Regions from separate parts of the Pseudomonas sp. HLT2-19-2 genome, predicted to be linked through region 1. Evidence: predicted binding sites of a transcription regulator. Region 1 holds the regulator's gene; each other region holds the start of a gene.

Region 1 (4,719 bases):
GACGGAGCGGTGATGTCCGCCGGTGCAGCCAATGGCAATGGTGACATAAGCACGGTTGCTGGCGGCGAAGCGTGGCAGCCACTTGAGCAAGTACGTGGAAATGTCCTGGTACATCTCTTCGACATCCGGCTGGGCCGCCAGGTAATCGGCGACCGGTTGATCGAGCCCGGAATGATCGCGCAATTCCGGTTTCCAATAGGGATTGGGCAGGCAACGCACGTCGAACACCAGATCGGCGTCCACCGGCATGCCACGCTTGAAACCAAAAGACTCCACCAGAAACGCAGTACCGGGCTCCGGCTGGTTCAGCAGGCGCAGCTTGATGGTATCGCGTAGCTGATACAGGTTCAGGTTGGTGGTGTTTACTTTGAGATCGGCGAGGTCGGCAATCGGCCCGAGCAAGGCGGTCTCATCGTTGATGGCTTCGGCCAGCGAGCGATCGGCATTGCTCAGCGGGTGACGCCGACGGGTTTCCGAGAAGCGTTTGAGCAAGGTTTCTTCATCGGCGTCCAGATAAAGCACATCACACTGGATATGCCGGCTGCGCACTTCTTCCAGCAGCTCGGGAAACCGCGATAAGTGACTTGGCAAGTTGCGCGCATCGATGGACACGGCAACCAGCGGTTGTGCCAGCTCGGTGTGAATCAACGCGCGTTCGGCCAGCTCCGGCAACAGCCCGGCAGGAAGGTTGTCGATGCAGTAGTAGCCGTTATCCTCGAGTACATCGAGGGCGGTACTTTTACCTGAGCCGGAGCGGCCACTGACGATGATCAAACGCATGATTAGTGACCGTTTTGCTCGTCCAGGACAACCTGATACAAGGCTTCATTGCTCGGAGCGCTGCGCAGTTTTTCGCGCACTTCCTTGCGATCGAGCATGCTGGCGATCTGGCGCAGTAGCTCCAGGTGCGCATCGGTGGCAGCTTGCGGGACCAGCAGAACGAACAGCAGGTCAACCGGAGCACCGTCGATGGCGTCGAAATCGATGGGGGCGTCGAGGTGCATCAAGGCGCTGATGGGCGAGTTGCAGCCCTTCAGGCGACAGTGGGGGATGGCGATGCCGTTGCCAAAACCGGTCGAACCGAGTTTTTCACGGGCAATCAGAGCCTCGAAGACATCTTGCATCTCCAGATCCGGCACTTCGCGGTGGATAAGGTTGGCAATTTGCTCGAGGGCTTTCTTTTTGCTGCCGCCCGGCACGTTCACGAGGGAACGGCCGGGGGTCAGGATGCTTTCAAGTCGGATCATGGGTTGGGAGTGTTAACGACCGGTCGCGCCCTGGAGGAGGCTTTGGGTCTTTTCCTTATGCTTTTTAAGTTGTTTATCCAGCTTGTCGGTCAGTGCGTCGATCGCCGCGTACATATCGGTATGCTCCGCGTTTGCGACCACTTCATTGCCGGGAATATGCAGCGTGGCTTCGATTTTCTGCTTGAGCTTTTCGACCGTCATCGTGACTTGCACGTTGGTGATCTTGTCGAAATGCCTCTCTAATCGTTCGAGTTTTTCGCCGATGTAGGTGCGAAGAGGTTCGGTCACTTCCAGTTGGTGTCCACTGATGTTGACTTGCATACAGCTCTCCTTCGTTGCCAGTGCATAAAGCGGCAGGCAGAAATGCCTGCCACTGGAACGCTGTGGCGTGGCTCTACATCAACCGCTTGCGTTCGCTCGAAGGCGCGATCCCGAGGGATTCGCGGTACTTGGCGACGGTGCGGCGAGCCACCTGAATGCCTTGTGCCTCCAGTAAACCAGCGATCTTGCTGTCACTCAACGGCTTTTTCTGATTTTCCGCAGCAACCAGTTTTTTGATGATCGCGCGGATCGCCGTAGACGAGCATTCACCGCCCTCTGAGGTGCTGACGTGGCTCGAGAAAAAGTATTTCAGTTCATATATGCCCCGTGGGGTATGCATGAACTTTTGCGTGGTCACCCGTGAAATCGTCGACTCATGCATGCCCACCGCTTCGGCGATGTCATGCAGGACCAGCGGTTTCATGGCTTCGTCGCCGTATTCAAGAAAGCCGCGCTGATGCTCGACGATCTGAGTGGCTACTTTCATCAGGGTTTCGTTGCGGCTTTGCAGGCTCTTGATGAACCAGCGGGCCTCTTGCAACTGATTGCGCATGAAGGTGTTGTCGGCGCTGGTGTCGGCGCGACGCACGAAACCGGCGTATTGAGCATTGACCCGCAGGCGCGGCACGGATTCCTGGTTCAGCTCCACCAGCCAGCGCTCGTTGTCCTTGCGTACGATCACGTCGGGAACGACGTATTCGGCTTCGCTGGACTCGATTTGCGAGCCTGGGCGCGGGTTGAGGCTCTGGACCAGTTCAATCACTTGGCGCAGCTCATCTTCCTTGAGCTTCATGCGACGCATCAGCTGGCTGTAGTCGCGGCTGCCGAGCAGGTCGATGTAATCGGTGACCAGGCGTTTGGCCTCGACCAGCCAAGGGGTCTTGGCGGACAACTGACGTAATTGCAGCAGCAGGCATTCGCCCAGGTTACGGGCGCCGATGCCAGCGGGTTCGAATTGCTGGATGCGGTGCAGGACGGCTTCGATTTCGTCCAGTTCGATGTTCATTTCTGGATCGAAGGCTTCGAGAATCTCCTCGAGGGTTTCGTCCAGGTAGCCCTGATTGTTGATGCAGTCGATCAGGGTCACGGCAATCAGGCGATCAGTGTCGGACATCGGTGCCAGGTTCAGTTGCCACAGCAAGTGGCTTTGCAGGCTTTCGCCGGCCGATGTACGGGTGGTGAAATCCCACTCGTCGTCGTCGTTGCTCGGCAGGCTGCTGGCGCTGGTCTGGTAGACGTCTTCCCACGCGGTGTCGACGGGCAGTTCGTTGGGAATGCGCTCGTTCCAGTCACCTTCCTCGAGGTTGTCCACCGTCGGGGCGGTTTCCTGGTAGGAGGGTTCCGAAACATCGGCGTTGGGAGGCTGTTCGGCTTTGTCGGCCAAGGGGTCGGCGTTATCGAAGTCGTCGCCTTCTTCCTGGCGTTCGAGCATCGGATTGGACTCCAGGGCCTCCTGGATTTCCTGTTGCAGGTCCAGGGTCGACAATTGGAGCAGGCGGATGGCCTGTTGCAGCTGCGGTGTCATCGTCAGCTGCTGGCCCATTCTCAAGACTAGCGATGGTTTCATGGCAGGGGCTTAACACCTTATTCGCCGGCGCACATGCGCCATCCACTACAGGGCGCCGAAGCGCCAAACATAAGCAAATTATATGCCTGAAACTGCAACGTTTGCCTAGAGCGCTGTAACAATAAAAAACTATTCATTTTTATCGAGACAAGCGCTCGGTCGACTAGCCAGGCACCTCAGTGCTTACAGGCGGAACTCATGGCCCAGATACACTTCCTTGACCAGGTCGTTGGCCAGGATGGTGGCAGAGTCACCTTCGGCAATCAGCTGTCCATCGTTGACGATGTAAGCGGTTTCGCAGATATCCAGGGTTTCACGGACGTTGTGGTCAGTGATCAATACGCCAATGCCCTTGGCCTTGAGGTGATAGATGATCTGCTTGATGTCGCCCACCGAAATCGGGTCCACGCCGGCGAACGGTTCGTCGAGGAGGATGAATTTCGGGTTGGTGGCCAGTGCCCTGGCGATTTCCACGCGGCGGCGTTCACCGCCGGACAGACTCATACCGAGGTTGTCGCGGATGTGGCTGATGTGGAATTCCTGCAGCAGGCTTTCCAGCTCTTTGCGACGACCGGTCTTGTCGAGCTCCTTGCGGGTCTCGAGGATTGCCATGATGTTGTCGGCTACCGAGAGTTTGCGGAAGATCGATGCTTCTTGCGGAAGATAGCCGATACCGGCCTTCGCACGACCGTGCATAGGCTGGTGGCTAACATCCAGATCGTCAATCAGTACGCGGCCCTGATCGGCCTGTACCAAGCCAACAATCATGTAGAAACAGGTGGTCTTGCCGGCGCCGTTGGGACCCAGCAGGCCGACGATCTGACCGCTGTCGATCGACAGGCTGACGTCGCGCACGACCTGACGGCTCTTGTAGCTCTTGGCCAGATGCTGAGCTTTCAGAGTTGCCATTACGGGGCCTTTTGCTCTTCGGTTTTCTTTTTCGGCTGGATCACCATGTCGATCCGCGGACGCGACTCGGTGACCTTGCTGCCCGTAGCGCGACCGGCGCTGGCAAGCTTTTTGTTGGTGTCATAGACGATTTTCTCGCCCTGGGTCACGTTGCCGTCCTTGTCGATGACTTTGGCGCGGTCGATCAGCACGACACGGTCTTGCGAGGCGTGGTACTGGATAGTGACGCCATAGCCTTGAACCGGCTTTGTATCGCCTGCCGTTTGCAGTTGCTCGAAGTAGGCGAGGTTGCCCACCGAAGTCACTACGTCGATATCGCCGGCTGGGGTGCGGGTCATGGTCACAGTATTGCCGGTGACCTTCATCGAGCCCTGGGTGATGATCACGTCACCTTTATAGGTGGCAATGCCGTTCTTGTCGTCCAGTTGGGCATCGTCCGCCTGGATGCGGATAGGCTGCTGTTGATCGTCCGGCAGAGCCCAGGCGCTCACGCTTCCCAGTGCTGCGCCCAAACCGAGCAAAATAGGGAGGGTTTTAACGAGCCTCATACTGTCCTCTTACGTTCGATAGCAGGTGTATCCTGCTTTCTTTCAAATACGCCTTCATTCCCTTGCCAGTCGAGACACCACCAGCGCCGTCGATTCTAACGGGTTGATCGGTCTGCGCATATTGCTG
Region 2 (4,719 bases), 1.7 Mb from region 1:
CAGGCAGCTACCGTCCTCAAGACGGAAATGCTGTTTGTAAATCGGCGATGCAACGACCAGATCACCCTTGATGCTGCCGACCAACCCGCGACCGATGACATTCGCCCCGGATTGCGGGTCATGGTTGTCGATGGCGTAGAGGGTCCGACCCTCGGCACCCGGCAGGTAGAACAGCGCCACTTGCGCGCCGTCGAGCCAGACGACGACGCCGGAGTTGCTGACCAGATCCTGTTGCTCGCACACCGTTTTCCAGGCATCGGTGTTTTCCAGGGAATCGATGCGTTGGGTAGTGGACTGGCTCATCAGGCAATCTCCTCGGTGACAGGGATAAGGTTGAGTTCGGCGGCCATGATCGGGCGCCGCTGGCCACGCTCCTGGACAAAGTGGATGTCCGGGTCCGGGCGTTTGTCGTTGACGAAGGTACGGAAGCGCTTGAGTTTTTCCGGGTCTTTGAGGGCGTTGGCCCACTCGCATTCATAGCGGTTGACCACCCACTGCATCTGCGACTCGAGCTCTTCACCCAGCCCGAGGCTGTCGTTGATGATCACTTCTTTGAGGTAATCGAGGCCGCCCTCCAGGCTTTCGCGCCACACCGAAGTGCGCTGCAATTTGTCGGCGGTGCGGATGTAGAACATCAGGAAGCGGTCGATGTAGCGAATCAGGGTTGCATCGTCGAGGTCGGTAGCGAACAGCTCGGCGTGGCGCGGGCGCATGCCGCCGTTGCCGGCGATGTAAAGGTTCCAACCTTTCTCGGTGGCGATCACGCCAACGTCTTTGCTTTGGGCTTCGGCGCACTCGCGGGTGCAACCAGACACCGCAAACTTGAGCTTGTGCGGCGAGCGCAGGCCTTTGTAGCGGTCCTCGATGGTCAGGGCCATTTGCACGCTGTCCTGCACGCCATAACGGCACCAGGTACTGCCGACGCAGGACTTCACCGTGCGGGTGGATTTACCGTAGGCGTGACCGGTTTCAAAACCGGCTTCGATCAGCTCGGCCCAGATGTCCGGCAATTCATGCAACTGCGCGCCAAACAGGTCGATACGCTGGCCGCCGGTGATTTTGGTGTAGAGGTCGTATTTCTTCGCCACCACACCAATCGCGATCAGTTTGTCGGCGGTGATCTCGCCACCGGGGATGCGCGGCACCACCGAATAGGTGCCGTTTTTCTGCATGTTCGCCATGAAAGTGTCGTTGGTGTCCTGCAGCGGCACCAGCGACGCGTCCATGATCGGTTGATTCCAGCACGAAGCGAGGATCGAGCCCACCGCCGGTTTGCACACGTCGCAACCGGTGTGGCCACGGCCATGCTTGGCCAGCAGTTCTTCGAAGGTGATCACCCCTTCTACCCGCACCAACGCGTAGAGCTCCTGACGGGTATAGGCAAAGTGTTCGCACAGGCTTTTGTCGACGCTGACGCCACGGGCAACCAACTCATGCTCGAAGACCTGCTTGAGCAGCCCGGCACAACCACCGCAACCGGTGCAGGCTTTGGTCTGCGATTTGAGCAGGCCGAGGTCGGTGCAGCCACCGTCAATGGCCGAGCAAATGGAGCCCTTGGTGACGTTGTGGCACGAGCAGACCGTCGCCGATTCGGGCAAGGCGCCCGGGCCTAGGGTCGGCGCGCCTTCGGACGACGGCAGAATCAGGCTGGCGGGTTCCGCCGGCAGCGCAATCGCGTTCTGCATGTATTGCAGCAGCGTGTCGTAATAGCTGTTGTCACCGACCAGCACCGCGCCGAGTACGTGCTTGCCCGTAGCATCCACCACCAAGCGTCGATAACTGGCCGTGGTTTCGTCGATGAACTGATAACTGCGCGCGCCCGGCGTGCTGCCGTGCGCGTCGCCGATGGAGCCGACATCGACACCCAGCAGCTTGAGCTTGGTCGACATGTCCGCGCCCATGAACGGCTCGGCCGCTTCGTTGCACAACAGTGCAGCGACGCCGCGCGCCATCTGATAACCCGGGGCAACCAGACCAAAAATGCTGCCATTCCAGGCGGCACACTCGCCGATGGCATAAATGTTCGGATCGCTGCTCAGGCATTGGTCGTCAATCACGACGCCGCCGCGCGGACCGACTTCCAGCGAGCATTGACGGGCCAGCGCATCTTGCGCACGAATACCGGCGGAGAACACGATCAGGTCGGTTTCAAGAAATTCGTCATTGGCGAAATTCATCCGGTAGCGGTAGTCCTCGCCTGCGCTGATCGATTGCGTTCCGCGCGACAGATGCACACCAACGCCGAGCCGTTCGATCTGCGCCTTGAGCGCCAGGCCACCGTACTCATCCAGCTGCACCGGCATCAGGCGGGGGGCGAATTCCACAACATGAGCTTCCAGCCCCAGGGTTTTCAGGGCATTGGCCGCTTCCAGGCCCAGCAAGCCACCGCCGACGACCACACCGCGTCGGGCGTTGGCCGCCGCGGCACGGATGGCGTCGAGGTCTTCAAGGGTGCGATACACCAGGCACGAATCGCCCTCGGCGCCTTCGATCGGCGGCACAAACGGATAGGACCCGGTGGCCAGCACCAATTTGTCGTAGGTGACGCAGCCTTGCGCGGTGATCACCTGGCGACGGACGCGGTCGATTTCCAATACCGGCACACCCAAATGCAGGGTGACGCCCGGGGTCTGGTACAGCGAGGCTGCACCGAGGGCCAACGACTCGGCATCACGACCGGAAAAATATTCGGAAAGGTGCACGCGGTCGTAGGCACGCATCGGCTCCTCGCTGAAGACGTGCAGCTGATAGTGATCAAGGGCACCGCGTTCGATCAGCTGTTCGACACAATGATGTCCGACCATGCCATTGCCGATCACGATCAGCGTTTGCAGCTTGTTCAAAGTGGCAACATTGGAATTCATAAGAGACACCCGTCTATAGCTGTTCAAAAAGCAAAAAAAACGCCTGAAACCTTGCGGTTCCAGGCGTCTTTGCCTGTTCATTTACGGTGCTAAGTCAGGCATCTATGCCGGATCCACCGATGTTGCCCACGGCCTGTTCGGCCAATCGATCGTCGTTGACCGAGGGGGCTGCCCACTCGACTGCGTTCACAGTGGGCCTGGACAGTGTCTTGCAGACTTTGTGCCAGTCGGCGATTGGCAGTACTTGCGCAGGTAAATATGGACCACGGCGGCCCATGACAGTCCGAAATTTGCCTTCGCATAGTGCAGCGCAGTGTTGCGCGGCCTTATAAAAGTGCACGAAGGCGATCCCGATCCGGATCAGAATTTGCGCCGAAGCTGTGGGCACCGAGCTTGTAGGTCAACAGCAAACTCCAGGTGGTGTTGACGATGCGGCCGCACAAGACCTTGCCGATGTCCCGGGTTCGGTACAGATTGAGATCAAAGATCAGGTCCTGGCCTTCGGCCAATGGCTGGGAGTAGACAGCGCCCAAATAGTGCTGTCGCCAAGTGTCGACGTAGTCCGCGCTGAACAGACTGGCGTTGAGTCCTTTGCCTGCCGTGTTACGCACACCCACCAGCAGGCCGGCGCCCAGTTCGGCCGGGTCCATGTCCTTGCCGAACCACGGCCCGATCCCCCACCCGAGCAGGATCACGCCAATCCAGGGCAATACCGGGTAAGTGGTGCGGGCCTGGGTGAACTCGGTGATGTCGATGAACACCCGCTGATGCCGGATCGACCACGGCACGAAGAACGGCGACTCCGGCAAACGCAGGGGCAACGGTTTCCGCCCGACCTGCCAATCCTGAAGATAGTGTCATATCAGTCACTCATGTAATGGTCGAGGGGTAAGGCCTGTTTCTTGAGCCTGGCGACTTCCGATGCCTGCAACTGCGACGGCGCGCGCGGCAACGGCGTCTGGCCCCTGCATGGGAATGGGGGTTGGTTCAGTGACGCAGGAGTTTGCGCAGCGGCATGCCGTCCTTGAGCACCGGAGACTTGCTGACGATGAAGCTGAAGTACTTGGAGCGGCCTTTCGATCACTTCCTGATAATGCTGGATGGCCTGGCACAGCCAGACGACGGACTGAACAAGTTGCTCGGCGAAAACGTCAAAATGGATCTGTTCGATCGCCTGCAACTCAAAGCCGTAATCCACGTCACGCCAGACTAAAGCACAGCCGAATGATGCTGATCGTCTGCGCAAATACCTGGCGCGCTTCGCCCTCGACTGGAAGCAGGTGTCAGGTGTCAGGTGTCAGGTTGACGCCGCACCCACAGGCCATCGGACTCAAGCCCTGGCCATTTCAGAGCTTGGCGATCGAGACCTCGGTGGATTTGACGAAGGCAATCACCTCGCTCCCCACTTTCAATTCAAGATCGCGCACTGAACGGGTGGTAATCACCGAGGTGACGATGCCGGAGGCTGTTTGCACATCAATCTCAGAGACCACTTCGCCTGTCACAATTTCCTTGATGACGCCCTTGAACTGGTTGCGGACGTTGATCGCTTTGATGGTCATGATGAGGCTTCCTGTCTGAGGTCAGATACATCCGCACGGATGTGCAGGCCTTCAAAATGAACCTCTCGGAGCGACATTAAAAGGAATATATATTGATTTGCTTATTCCTGAATTGAATATAAAAACCGACAGCCGTACCCGTCCTGCACCACATAGGCGATATCAGTGTTGCGCTCCCATTCCTTGCCTTCGCCCGGCACAGTGCGTTGCACATTGTCGCCACAGATGTAGCGGGTCATGAAGGTCAACCCCGGAACACCAAGTGCGGCAAGCGAAGAAAAGAGCCACAAGCG
Region 3 (4,719 bases), 590 kb from region 1:
GAACGGCGTTAGAAGAAACGCAAGAAGGGATTTTTTGGCTCGATGGGTTTGTCTTTGAGCGGGCATTCTGGCCGTTGGCCGTAATCCGGGAGGGCGCAGGGTTTGACCTGGCGCTTCTGTGCGAGGGAGATGCGCAGCATGTGGAACGGCTGGTTGGCTGTGCGCTCAACGATGCGGCCCTGCTCGTCGAGGATTTCCACAGAGAGGTTATGGCTGCCGCGATCGATGTTGCTCAGGGCGAATACCGGGCTTGGGGCGGGCTCTGCGGTGGGTTGGCCGTCGAGTAGCAATCGGTAGCGATGGCCCCGTTGCAGGCCGGGCTCACTGGTGACACTGACGATTAGTTCTCCGGCGCTGCTGCGGACAGTGGCGTCTGGCTCCGGCACCAGTACGCGGAGCATGTCGTAGTGGAAAAGCGGTTTGGCTTCGGTTTTCTTTGGGGCTGTCATCGGCGCAGCACCGGTGGGGTTGGCGGACATGCGATTACTCGTCGCCAGCGGCACGCGCTTGGCGTTGCTGGCGCCTGGCTGGTCGGTGTAGACCCGATTGCCCTGGGCGTCGACGTAGGTGAAAACTTCGGCGGTCACCGGCAGGGCGATCAAGCAGGCGATCAGCAGCCACACCCTCACGGCTTATGCACCCGTTGTACGGTGAACGTCACGGTGGGGCTTTGCTGCACCAGGTTTTCCCCATCGATCACCTGCACTGCGAGGCTGTGTTCGCCGCGATCGGCGTTCACCAGTTGCAGGATCGGAACGTTGCTCGGTTGGCCGTAGGGCTGATCATCCAGCAACAACCTCAATAGATGCGGCCCTTGCAGGCGTGGCTTCATCAAAACGCTGACGGTGAAAGTGCCGTTGTTGGCGCGCAACGCCTCCTCGTTGGGCAGGCCGGTCAGTTCCAGTACCTCGTAGGCGCCACGAGGTTGCTCACGGCCGTTGGCTTCGGCAGATGGTGCAGGTTCGCCCGGCGGCTGGCTTTCGGCTCTGTTGAGCGGAGGCAATTCGACCGGTTGAGCTTTAACGCCGTCGGGCGGTTGATTGCTGTAGGCAGTGTTGCCGTCGGCGTCGGTGTACTTATAGATCTGCGCTGCGGCGGGCAGGGCGATCAGCAGCAAGATGAATAGAAAACCACGACCCATAAAATCGACCAGAAACGAACGCGTTGGATTGCAGCATAGGCGAGTGGTGCCGGTTAGCCCAAGTTGTAAACATTTGGGCATGAACTGCCAAAATCCCTCAAACACCACAAAACCCTGTGGGAGCGGGCTTGCTCGCGAATGCGGTGTATCAGTCAGCATTTATGTAACTGACACACCACATTCGCGAGCAAGCCCGCTCCCACATTGGATTTTTGTCAGCCATAGAATCGCAGCCACAAAAAAGGCCTCCCGAAGGAGGCCTCTTTTTGTCACGCCGCGTGCCGCAGCGCTACCGGATCAGCAGCTGTAGTACAGCTCGTATTCCAGTGGGTGTACGAAGGTACGTACTTTGATTTCTTCTTCGCTTTTCAGAGCGATGTAAGCGTCGATGAAGTCATCGCTGAAAACGCCGCCTTTGGTCAGGAACGCACGACCTTTGTCCAGTTCTTCCAGGGCTTCTTTCAGGCTGCCGCAAACTTGTGGGATCTCTTTCGCCTCTTCAGGCGGCAGGTCATACAGGTTTTTGTCAGCAGCATCGCCAGGGTGGATCTTGTTCTGGATACCATCCAGGCCGGCCATTACCAGGGCAGCGAAGGCCAGGTACGGGTTGGCTGCTGGATCCGGGAAGCGAGCTTCGATACGGCGAGCGCGAGGGCTGGACACGTAAGGAATACGGATCGAAGCGGAACGGTTACGAGCCGAGTAGGCCAGCATTACCGGTGCTTCGAAACCTGGGACCAGACGCTTGTAGGAGTTGGTCGACGGGTTGGTGAAGCCGTTCAGGGCCTTACCGTGCTTGATGATGCCGCCGATGAAGTACAGGGCGGTGTCGGACAGGCCGGCATAGCCTTCGCCAGCGAAGGTGTTCTTGCCATCTTTGGCGATGGACAGGTGAACGTGCATACCCGAGCCGTTGTCGCCGTACAGAGGCTTAGGCATGAAGGTTGCGGTGCGGCCATAAGCGACAGCCACGTTGTGTACGCAGTACTTCAGGGTCTGAACTTCGTCAGCCTTGGCTACCAGGGTGTTGAACTTCACACCGATTTCGTTCTGACCGGCAGTCGCCACTTCGTGGTGGTGAACTTCGATGACCAGGCCCATTTCTTCCATGGCGTTGCACATGGAGGTACGGATTTCGTGGTCGTGGTCGAACGGTGGAACCGGGAAGTAACCACCTTTGATGCCTGGGCGGTGGCCATGGTTGCCGCCTTCGATGTCTTGGTCGGACATCCACGAACCTTGTTCGGAGAAGATTTTGAACATCGAGCCGGAAATGTCGGACTTGAACTTCACCTGATCGAAGATGAAGAACTCAGGCTCTGGACCCACAAATACGGTGTCACCGATACCGGTCGACTTCAGGTATTCCTCGGCACGCTTGGCGATCGCGCGTGGGTCGCGATCGTAGCCTTGCATGGTCGAAGGCTCGATTACGTCGCAAACGATGATCAGCGTTGGATCTTCGGTGAACGGGTCGAGAACGGCAGTGCTGTCGTCCGGCAGCAGGATCATGTCGGAGGCTTCGATGCCTTTCCAGCCGGCGATGGAGGAACCGTCGAACATTTTGCCTTCTTCAAAGAAAGCGTCATCCAGCGCGTCGCGAGCCGGCATGGTCACGTGGTGCTGAGTGCCTTTGGTGTCCGTGAAGCGCAGATCAATCCATTTGACGTCATGATCTTTGATGAGTTGAACCGACTTCGACATAGTGTCCTCCGGGTGGCTTCGGGCTTAAGTAGTGGATGCCCTTGGAATGTGGGTGATGCCGGCGCGAATACTCTGCCAAGGCAACCTGCCTCACAAGGGAGCAAATTGCATGCCAGTGCCCCACCATGGGTTTTCTGCCCCAATATCACGCTTATAAAGGAACAAAGCAGCATAGAGCTGGAAATCGCGCCCCGTAATGTAGCGTTAAATTCAACAAATGACCTGTTTTGGTGCGCGCGAAACCTTCTGCACATTAACTGGTTAAACCTTGAGCAATTTCCGCTATAATCCGCGCCCCCCTTTTTCGGCTGGCCCAGCGCGCGCTGTTTTCATGAAACTAATCGTAAAAGTCTTCCCCGAGATCACCATCAAGAGCCGCCCGGTACGGATGCGTTTCATCCGCCAGTTGGCCAAAAACATCCGTACCGTGCTCCGCGATCTGGACCCGGCTGTGGTGGTGAATGGTGTGTGGGACAATCTCGAGCTGGAAACCCGCGTCAGCGAGCCCAAAGCCCTGAAGGAGATGACCGAGCGCCTGAGTTGCATGCCAGGCATCGCGCATTTCCTGCAGGTCGACGAATACCCGCTGGGCGACTTCGACGACATCGTCGCCAAGTGCAAGCAGCACTTCGGTGATGCGTTGGCCGGGAAGATCTTTTCGGTGCGCTGCAAGCGTGCCGGCAAGCACGAATTCAGCTCGATGGATGTCGAGAAATACGTCGGCAGCCAACTGCGTCGTCAGTGCGGCGCCGCCGGAATTTCGCTGAAAGAGCCCGAAATCGAAGTTCGTATCGAGATTCGCGACAAACGGTTGTTTGTGATCCACAGCCAGCACAACAGCATCGGCGGTTATCCGCTGGGTGCCCTGGAACAGACACTTGTGCTGATGTCCGGCGGTTTCGATTCCACCGTCGCCGCTTACCAGATCATGCGCCGCGGGCTGATGAGCCATTTTTGCTTCTTCAATCTGGGCGGGCGGGCCCATGAACTGGGCGTTATGGAAGTCGCGCACTTCATCTGGAAGAAGTACGGCAGCTCCCAACGCGTGTTATTTGTGAGTGTGCCGTTCGAGGAAGTACTGGGAGAAATTCTCGGTAAAGTCGATAACAGTCATATGGGTGTAGTTTTGAAGCGTATGATGTTGCGCGCTGCTTCCCGTATTGCCGATCGGCTGGACATTGATGCGCTGGTCACCGGCGAAGCGATTTCCCAAGTGTCGAGCCAGACGCTGCCGAACCTGTCCGTGATCGACTGCGTGACCGACAAGCTGGTCTTGCGTCCGCTGATCGCCAGTCACAAGCAGGACATCATCGACCTGGCCAACGAAATCGGTACTGCCGACTTCGCCAAGCACATGCCGGAATACTGCGGGGTCATCTCGGTGAACCCCAAGACACACGCCAAGCGTCCGCGCGTGGAGTACGAAGAACAACAGTTCGACATGGCAGTACTTGAGCGTGCGCTCGAGAACGCCAAGCTGGTGCCGATCGATCGCGTGATCGACGAATTGGGCCAGGATGTGCAGATTGAAGAAGTCAGCGAAGCGCTGGCCGGTCAGATCGTCATCGACATCCGTCACCCGGATGCCGCTGAAGATGACCCGATGGACTTGGCTGGCATCGAGGTACAAGCGATGCCGTTTTATGCATTGAACGCTCGTTTCAAGGAACTGGACCCTACTCGCCAGTACCTGCTGTATTGCGACAAAGGCGTGATGAGTCGCCTGCATGCCCACCATTTGCTCAGTGAGGGGCATGCCAATGTGCGCGTTTATCGACCGAGCTAAGAGCCCGGGGCTGTTTGCCTGTGGCCTGCGTCACCGGCCCCCCGACGCCGCCGTCAAGCTGTAACGGCAAGGCCTGACTCTACTGTTA
Region 4 (4,719 bases), 660 kb from region 1:
CGCCTCAGGCAAGAAGCTGGACGTGACCTACCGCATGGCCTGGTACCGTGGCCTGAAAACCACTTACTACCTCCGTGCGCTGGCCGCGACCAGCACCGAGAAGTCGACCATCAACACCGGCAAGCTGAACGCTGTTTCCAGCGGCGGCAACCACGGTGAAGATTCGGTCCTGGCAGCACCTGCCGGCCCTGCTCCAGTGCCGAAGGCTTGCGCCATCGACGAGCCGGATTGCGAAGCTTGCCAATAAGCTGAGCCGGTAGGCGCCGCGAGGCGCTTACTCGAAACCCCCGACAGGCCTCTGGTTTGTCGGGGGTTTTCTTTTGCCTCAAGGGAAATGGCGGCTGGTCTGACGCCTTCACGCCCTGAGCCTTTCCGTCAACACGGTTTTGCGTCGTGCCGGTTGCAGGTGATCGACATAAAATCTGCCTCCTGACAAAAATTCCGGCCACAAAAAACCCCTCGATTGAGGGGCTCTTTGTGCAGCGCTTTCAACCAACCCGCATCAGGTCATCTGAATAATGGTTTGCATGATGGTGCTTTGGGTGGAGATGGTCTTGGCGTTCGCCTGGTAGTTGCTTTGCGCCTTGATCAGGTCGACCAGTTCATTGGTCAGGTTGACGTTGGACTCTTCCAGGGAGTTGGAGGCGACCGAACCCAGGGTGCCGGTTTCCGGTGCATCGTAGCCCGGGATACCCGACGCGTAGGTTTCTTTCCAGCTGGTGCCGCCGACTGGCTGCAGGCCTTGCTCGTTGGTGAAACTGGCGAGTGAGATCTGGCCAATAGGCTTGGTCTGGTTGTTGCTGAAGTTAGCCAGCAACACACCGCTGCCGTCGATGGTCAGGTTGGTGATCTGGCCGGTGGCGTAGCCGTTCTGCGCAGGAATCGAACGCGCGGTGTCGGCGTTGAATTGCGTGGTGTTGGTCATGGAGAGGGTGACGCCCCCCGGATCGGCGGCGGCGCCGTTGGCTGCCCACACGCCATTGGTCACCTTGCCAGGAATCCAGCCCGTGATCTTCAGGTCAGGGCTGACGATCGGCGTTGGGGTCGCCGGAGTGGTGACCGAAACCAGCTTGCCCGAGGTGTCGAACGCCATGGTCGAAGCGACCGGCGGGGACAGCGGGGTCGCGGTAGGACTAGGGTCGCTGCCGTTCGGGTTGCGACCATCGATCAGGGTGTAGGTTTTCCAGGTGTTCGCGCCAGTCTTGACCATGTACTGGTCCATGACGTGCGAGTTACCCTGAGTATCGAAAATCGGAGTACTGAACTGCTTGGTGAAGGATGCCTGCTTGCTCGGGTCGAACGGGTTGGCAACCTGATCGATATTCAATGCCGTAGAGTTCAGGTTGATCGTCGACGAAACAGTGGTGGTGGTTTTCGGCGCCAGGTTCGAGGTGTCGATGCGCAGGTCGGTCAAAATGCCATTGACGATCTTGCCATTGGCATCCACACCGTAACCCTGCAGACGCGCGGTGTTGTCGGTGTTGGTGACGTAACCTTCCTTGTCGACCTTGAACGTACCGGCACGGGTGTAGGACAGCGAGCCGCTGTTGTTCAGCACGAAGAAGCCCGAACCGTTGATACCCATGTCCAGCACGTTGCCGGTATTGCTGACGTCGCCCTGGGTGAACTGCTGGGAAACGTTGGCCAGGCGCACGCCGTTACCGATGGTTTTGCTGCCGGAACCCAGCTTGGTGGCCGAATAAACGTCTTCGAATTCTGCACGGGACGATTTGAAACCGGTGGTCGCGACGTTGGCGATGTTGTTGCCGGTTACGTCCAGTTGTTTGTTGGCTGCATAGAGACCGCTAAGGCCGATATTGAAAGACATATTCCACTCCTTTGTGCCGTGTTAGCCGGCTCTACATACCAATGGTTTTAACTTTGGACAGGGCGATGCTGCCCAGCCCGGCCAGATTGAGCATCAACTCACCGCCGGTCTGGCTGATGGTCACGCTGTTGACCGTTGCTGGCAGGTTGGTGATCAGCGATACCGCCTGGCTATCGATGGTCGTCGATGCCGCGAAGGAGTAAGTGCCCGACGTTAGGGCGTTACCCGCAGAGTCCTTGCCGTCCCAGATGAAGCTGGAATTGCCGGCTGCCTGAGCCCCTTGATCGATGGTGCGAACAAGCTTGCCCTCCGCGTTCGTGATCTTCACCGTAACTCCCGCCACCGACGCCGGGAGCACGACCTCACCGCCAAACGACTTCGAGGTATCGACCACGGCTTTGCTTCCCGGTGCGATGACCGAGCGCCCTACCAGCGACGAGGCTTGCAACGCCTGCGACGAGCTGTTGCTGGCGGCAATTTTGCTCACGCTGGTGTTGAGCGTAGTGATCCCTTCCAGGCTACTGAACTGCGCCAACTGAGCCACGAACTCGCCGTTGTCCTGCGGTTCCAGCGGGTTCTGGTTTTTCAGTTGCGTTACCAGCAACTGCAGGAACGCGTCCTTGCCCAGGGCCTTTTTGCCGGTGGCGCTGTTCGTCGCGGACGCCAGGCCATCGGCACTGGTGTTGGTCTTGATCGAAGAGTTGGCCAAGATGTTTTTGAGGCTAGGGCCACTGGTGGTATCGGTAATACTCATCTGAGTCGCCCCTTATCACTGACCGAGGGTCAGGACCTTCTGCATCATGGTTTTGGCGGTGTTCATCATTTCGGCGTTGGTCTGGAACGAGCGGCTCGCGGAAATCATGTCAGCCATTTCTTCCACCACGTTGACGTTCGGGTAGTAGACGTAGCCCTTGCCGTCGGCCGCCGGATGGTTCGGCTCGTAGCGCGCCTCAAGGTTGCTCTGGTCTTCGACTACGCCCAGCACTTGCACACCTTGACCGGCCGCGTCCTGGTTCTGGAACAACGAATCGCTGCCGCCGCTCTGACCGCCCTGGAACATGGTGGCAAATACCGGGTGCCGTGCACGGTAGGTCTGGTCGATGCTCGAGGAGACGGTCTCGGCGTTGGCGATGTTACTGGCGACGGTGTTCAAGCGAGTGGTCTGGGCACTCATGCCGCTACCGGCAATGTTGAAAACACTGGATAGAGACATGGCTTACTCTCCGCGCAGGGCTGATACCAGCCCTTTGAATTTGCTGTTGAGCAGGGTGAAGCTGGCCTGGAAGCCGACGGCGTTTTCCGCGTAGTTCGACTGTTCAAGCTGGGCGTCCACGGTGTTCTGGTCGATCGACGGTTGCATCGGCGTGCGATACAGCAGCGACTCGTCGCCATTGCCCAGTCCTTCGGCTTCGATATGACGGTTGTTGGTCATGTTCAAGGCGAAAGTGCCGCTCTTGGTCTTCTCGTTCTGCTCGGCGAGCACTTTCGAGAAGTCCAGATCCCGAGCCTTGTAGTTCGGGGTGTCGGCGTTGGCGATGTTGTTGGCCAGGACTTCGGCACGCTGAGCGCGGTAGCCCAGGGCTTGTTCGTGGATACCGAGCGCTTTATCGAAGCTGATGCTCATGTCGGGAAACCTTCGGGTGACCTGATTTTTCGTAACAGAGACAAAGCAAGCGGCGTGCCAATTCAAAAAAGGCCGTAATCCGGGGCTTTGCGGGCAGTGGCAACGTGGCAATGCCAGAAAAGCGGCAACCGATTTCCGCCGCCTGCCGCTTTTCTGCCGCTCGCCTCCCAAAAATCGCAGGCAAAAAAAACGGGAGTCCCTGAGGACTCCCGTTTTTTTATACCGTCAACGAATCACTTCGCCTGGTAAATGATCCCCGGGCTGCATTGGACCATTTGGTAATGGTCCGGCAAACCGTTCAGCGCCTCGGAAGCACCGAGGAACAGATAACCGCCTGGCTTCAACGTGCTGTGAATACGCAACAGGATGTCCTTCTTCACCTCGGCGGAAAAGTAGATCAGCACGTTGCGGCAGAACACGATGTCGAACTTGCCGAGGCTCGCGTAGCTGTCGAGCAGGTTGAACGAGCGAAACTCCACCCGGCTCTTGATTGGTGCCTTGATGGCCCAACGCCCTGGCCCTTTCGGGTCGAAGTAACGCTGAAGGCGCTCGGGCGACAGACCACGGCCGATGGCCAGACTGTCGTACTCGCCGGTCTTGCAGTTGGTCAGCATGGTGCCGGACAGGTCGGTGGCAACGATTTGCACGCCCATCTTCAACTGGCCCATGTTCACGCGCTCGAACTCATCGATCGACATCGACAGCGAATACGGTTCCTGACCCGACGAACACGCCGCCGACCAGATCCGCAGACGCTGGCCAGGGGCGGCCTTGATCGCGGCGGGCAGCACCTTGTTCTTCAAGACTTCAAACGGATAGGTGTCACGAAACCACAGGGTTTCGTTGGTGGTCATGGCATCCACTACCATCTCGCGCAAACCGCTGCGTGGCTGGGTCTGGATGCGCTGGACCAGCTCACCCAGGGACTTGATGCCTTGCTGTTCCATCAGTTTGTTGAGACGGCTTGAGACCAGGTATTGCTTGTTTTCACCGAGCAAAATGCCACAGGCTTTTTCCAGGAAGACCCGGAACTGTTCGAAATCCAAATTACCCGTAGACAAAGATGCCGCCTCTTAAATCGTGTTAACCGCCAGGGGCAGAAGGCCCCTAGCTGATGTCTGCTGCTTTGATCCGGTTGACTACCCGGGATGCCAGGTCATCAGGACGGAATTTGGCAAGGAAGTCATCGGCACCGACCTTCTTGACCATCGCCTGATTGAATACACCCGACAACGAAGTATGCAGGATGATGTGAAGCTTTTGCATG

The links. Region 1 encodes sigma-54, which starts transcription at its own class of promoters, with help from an activator protein. Its sites were predicted from a motif close to ANTGGCATNNANNTTGCTNT; they were not measured.
Region 2: a site for sigma-54 is predicted at 2,892-2,911, ahead of nirB (nitrite reductase large subunit NirB). Genes of this name have one in related genera too.
Region 3: a site for sigma-54 is predicted at 2,943-2,962, ahead of glnA (glutamate--ammonia ligase). Genes of this name have one in related genera too.
Region 4: a site for sigma-54 is predicted at 3,495-3,514, ahead of flgB (flagellar basal body rod protein FlgB). Genes of this name have one in related genera too.

What each region holds. Positions count from the first base shown of each region.
Region 1 covers NZ_CM142712.1:1,185,889-1,190,607, forward strand. The annotation lists gene rapZ (RNase adapter RapZ) at 1-780, opposite strand, end outside; gene ptsN (PTS IIA-like nitrogen regulatory protein PtsN) at 783-1,247, opposite strand; gene hpf (ribosome hibernation-promoting factor, HPF/YfiA family) at 1,260-1,568, opposite strand; gene ACYZTU_RS05455 (RNA polymerase factor sigma-54) at 1,642-3,135, opposite strand; gene lptB (LPS export ABC transporter ATP-binding protein) at 3,319-4,044, opposite strand; gene lptA (lipopolysaccharide transport periplasmic protein LptA) at 4,044-4,592, opposite strand; gene lptC (LPS export ABC transporter periplasmic protein LptC) at 4,579-4,719, opposite strand, start outside.
Region 2 covers NZ_CM142712.1:2,871,910-2,876,628, reverse strand. The annotation lists gene nirD (nitrite reductase small subunit NirD) at 1-303, opposite strand, end outside; gene nirB (nitrite reductase large subunit NirB) at 303-2,864, opposite strand; partial or broken gene ACYZTU_RS13360 (OprD family outer membrane porin) at 3,236-3,670, opposite strand; partial or broken gene ACYZTU_RS13355 (Lrp/AsnC family transcriptional regulator) at 3,852-3,969, opposite strand; partial or broken gene ACYZTU_RS13350 (sigma 54-dependent transcriptional regulator) at 3,967-4,147, shown strand; gene ACYZTU_RS13345 (TOBE domain-containing protein) at 4,211-4,426, opposite strand; partial or broken gene ACYZTU_RS13340 (OprD family outer membrane porin) at 4,564-4,698, opposite strand.
Region 3 covers NZ_CM142712.1:596,296-601,014, forward strand. The annotation lists gene ACYZTU_RS02865 (DUF4124 domain-containing protein) at 9-629, opposite strand; gene ACYZTU_RS02870 (DUF4124 domain-containing protein) at 626-1,141, opposite strand; gene glnA (glutamate--ammonia ligase) at 1,439-2,845, opposite strand; gene thiI (tRNA uracil 4-sulfurtransferase ThiI) at 3,177-4,631, shown strand.
Region 4 covers NZ_CM142712.1:1,844,494-1,849,212, reverse strand. The annotation lists gene ACYZTU_RS08530 (ribonucleoside-diphosphate reductase subunit alpha) at 1-247, shown strand, start outside; gene flgE (flagellar hook protein FlgE) at 503-1,828, opposite strand; gene flgD (flagellar hook assembly protein FlgD) at 1,860-2,582, opposite strand; gene flgC (flagellar basal body rod protein FlgC) at 2,598-3,041, opposite strand; gene flgB (flagellar basal body rod protein FlgB) at 3,045-3,452, opposite strand; gene cheR (protein-glutamate O-methyltransferase CheR) at 3,686-4,513, opposite strand; gene ACYZTU_RS08500 (chemotaxis protein CheV) at 4,560-4,719, opposite strand, start outside.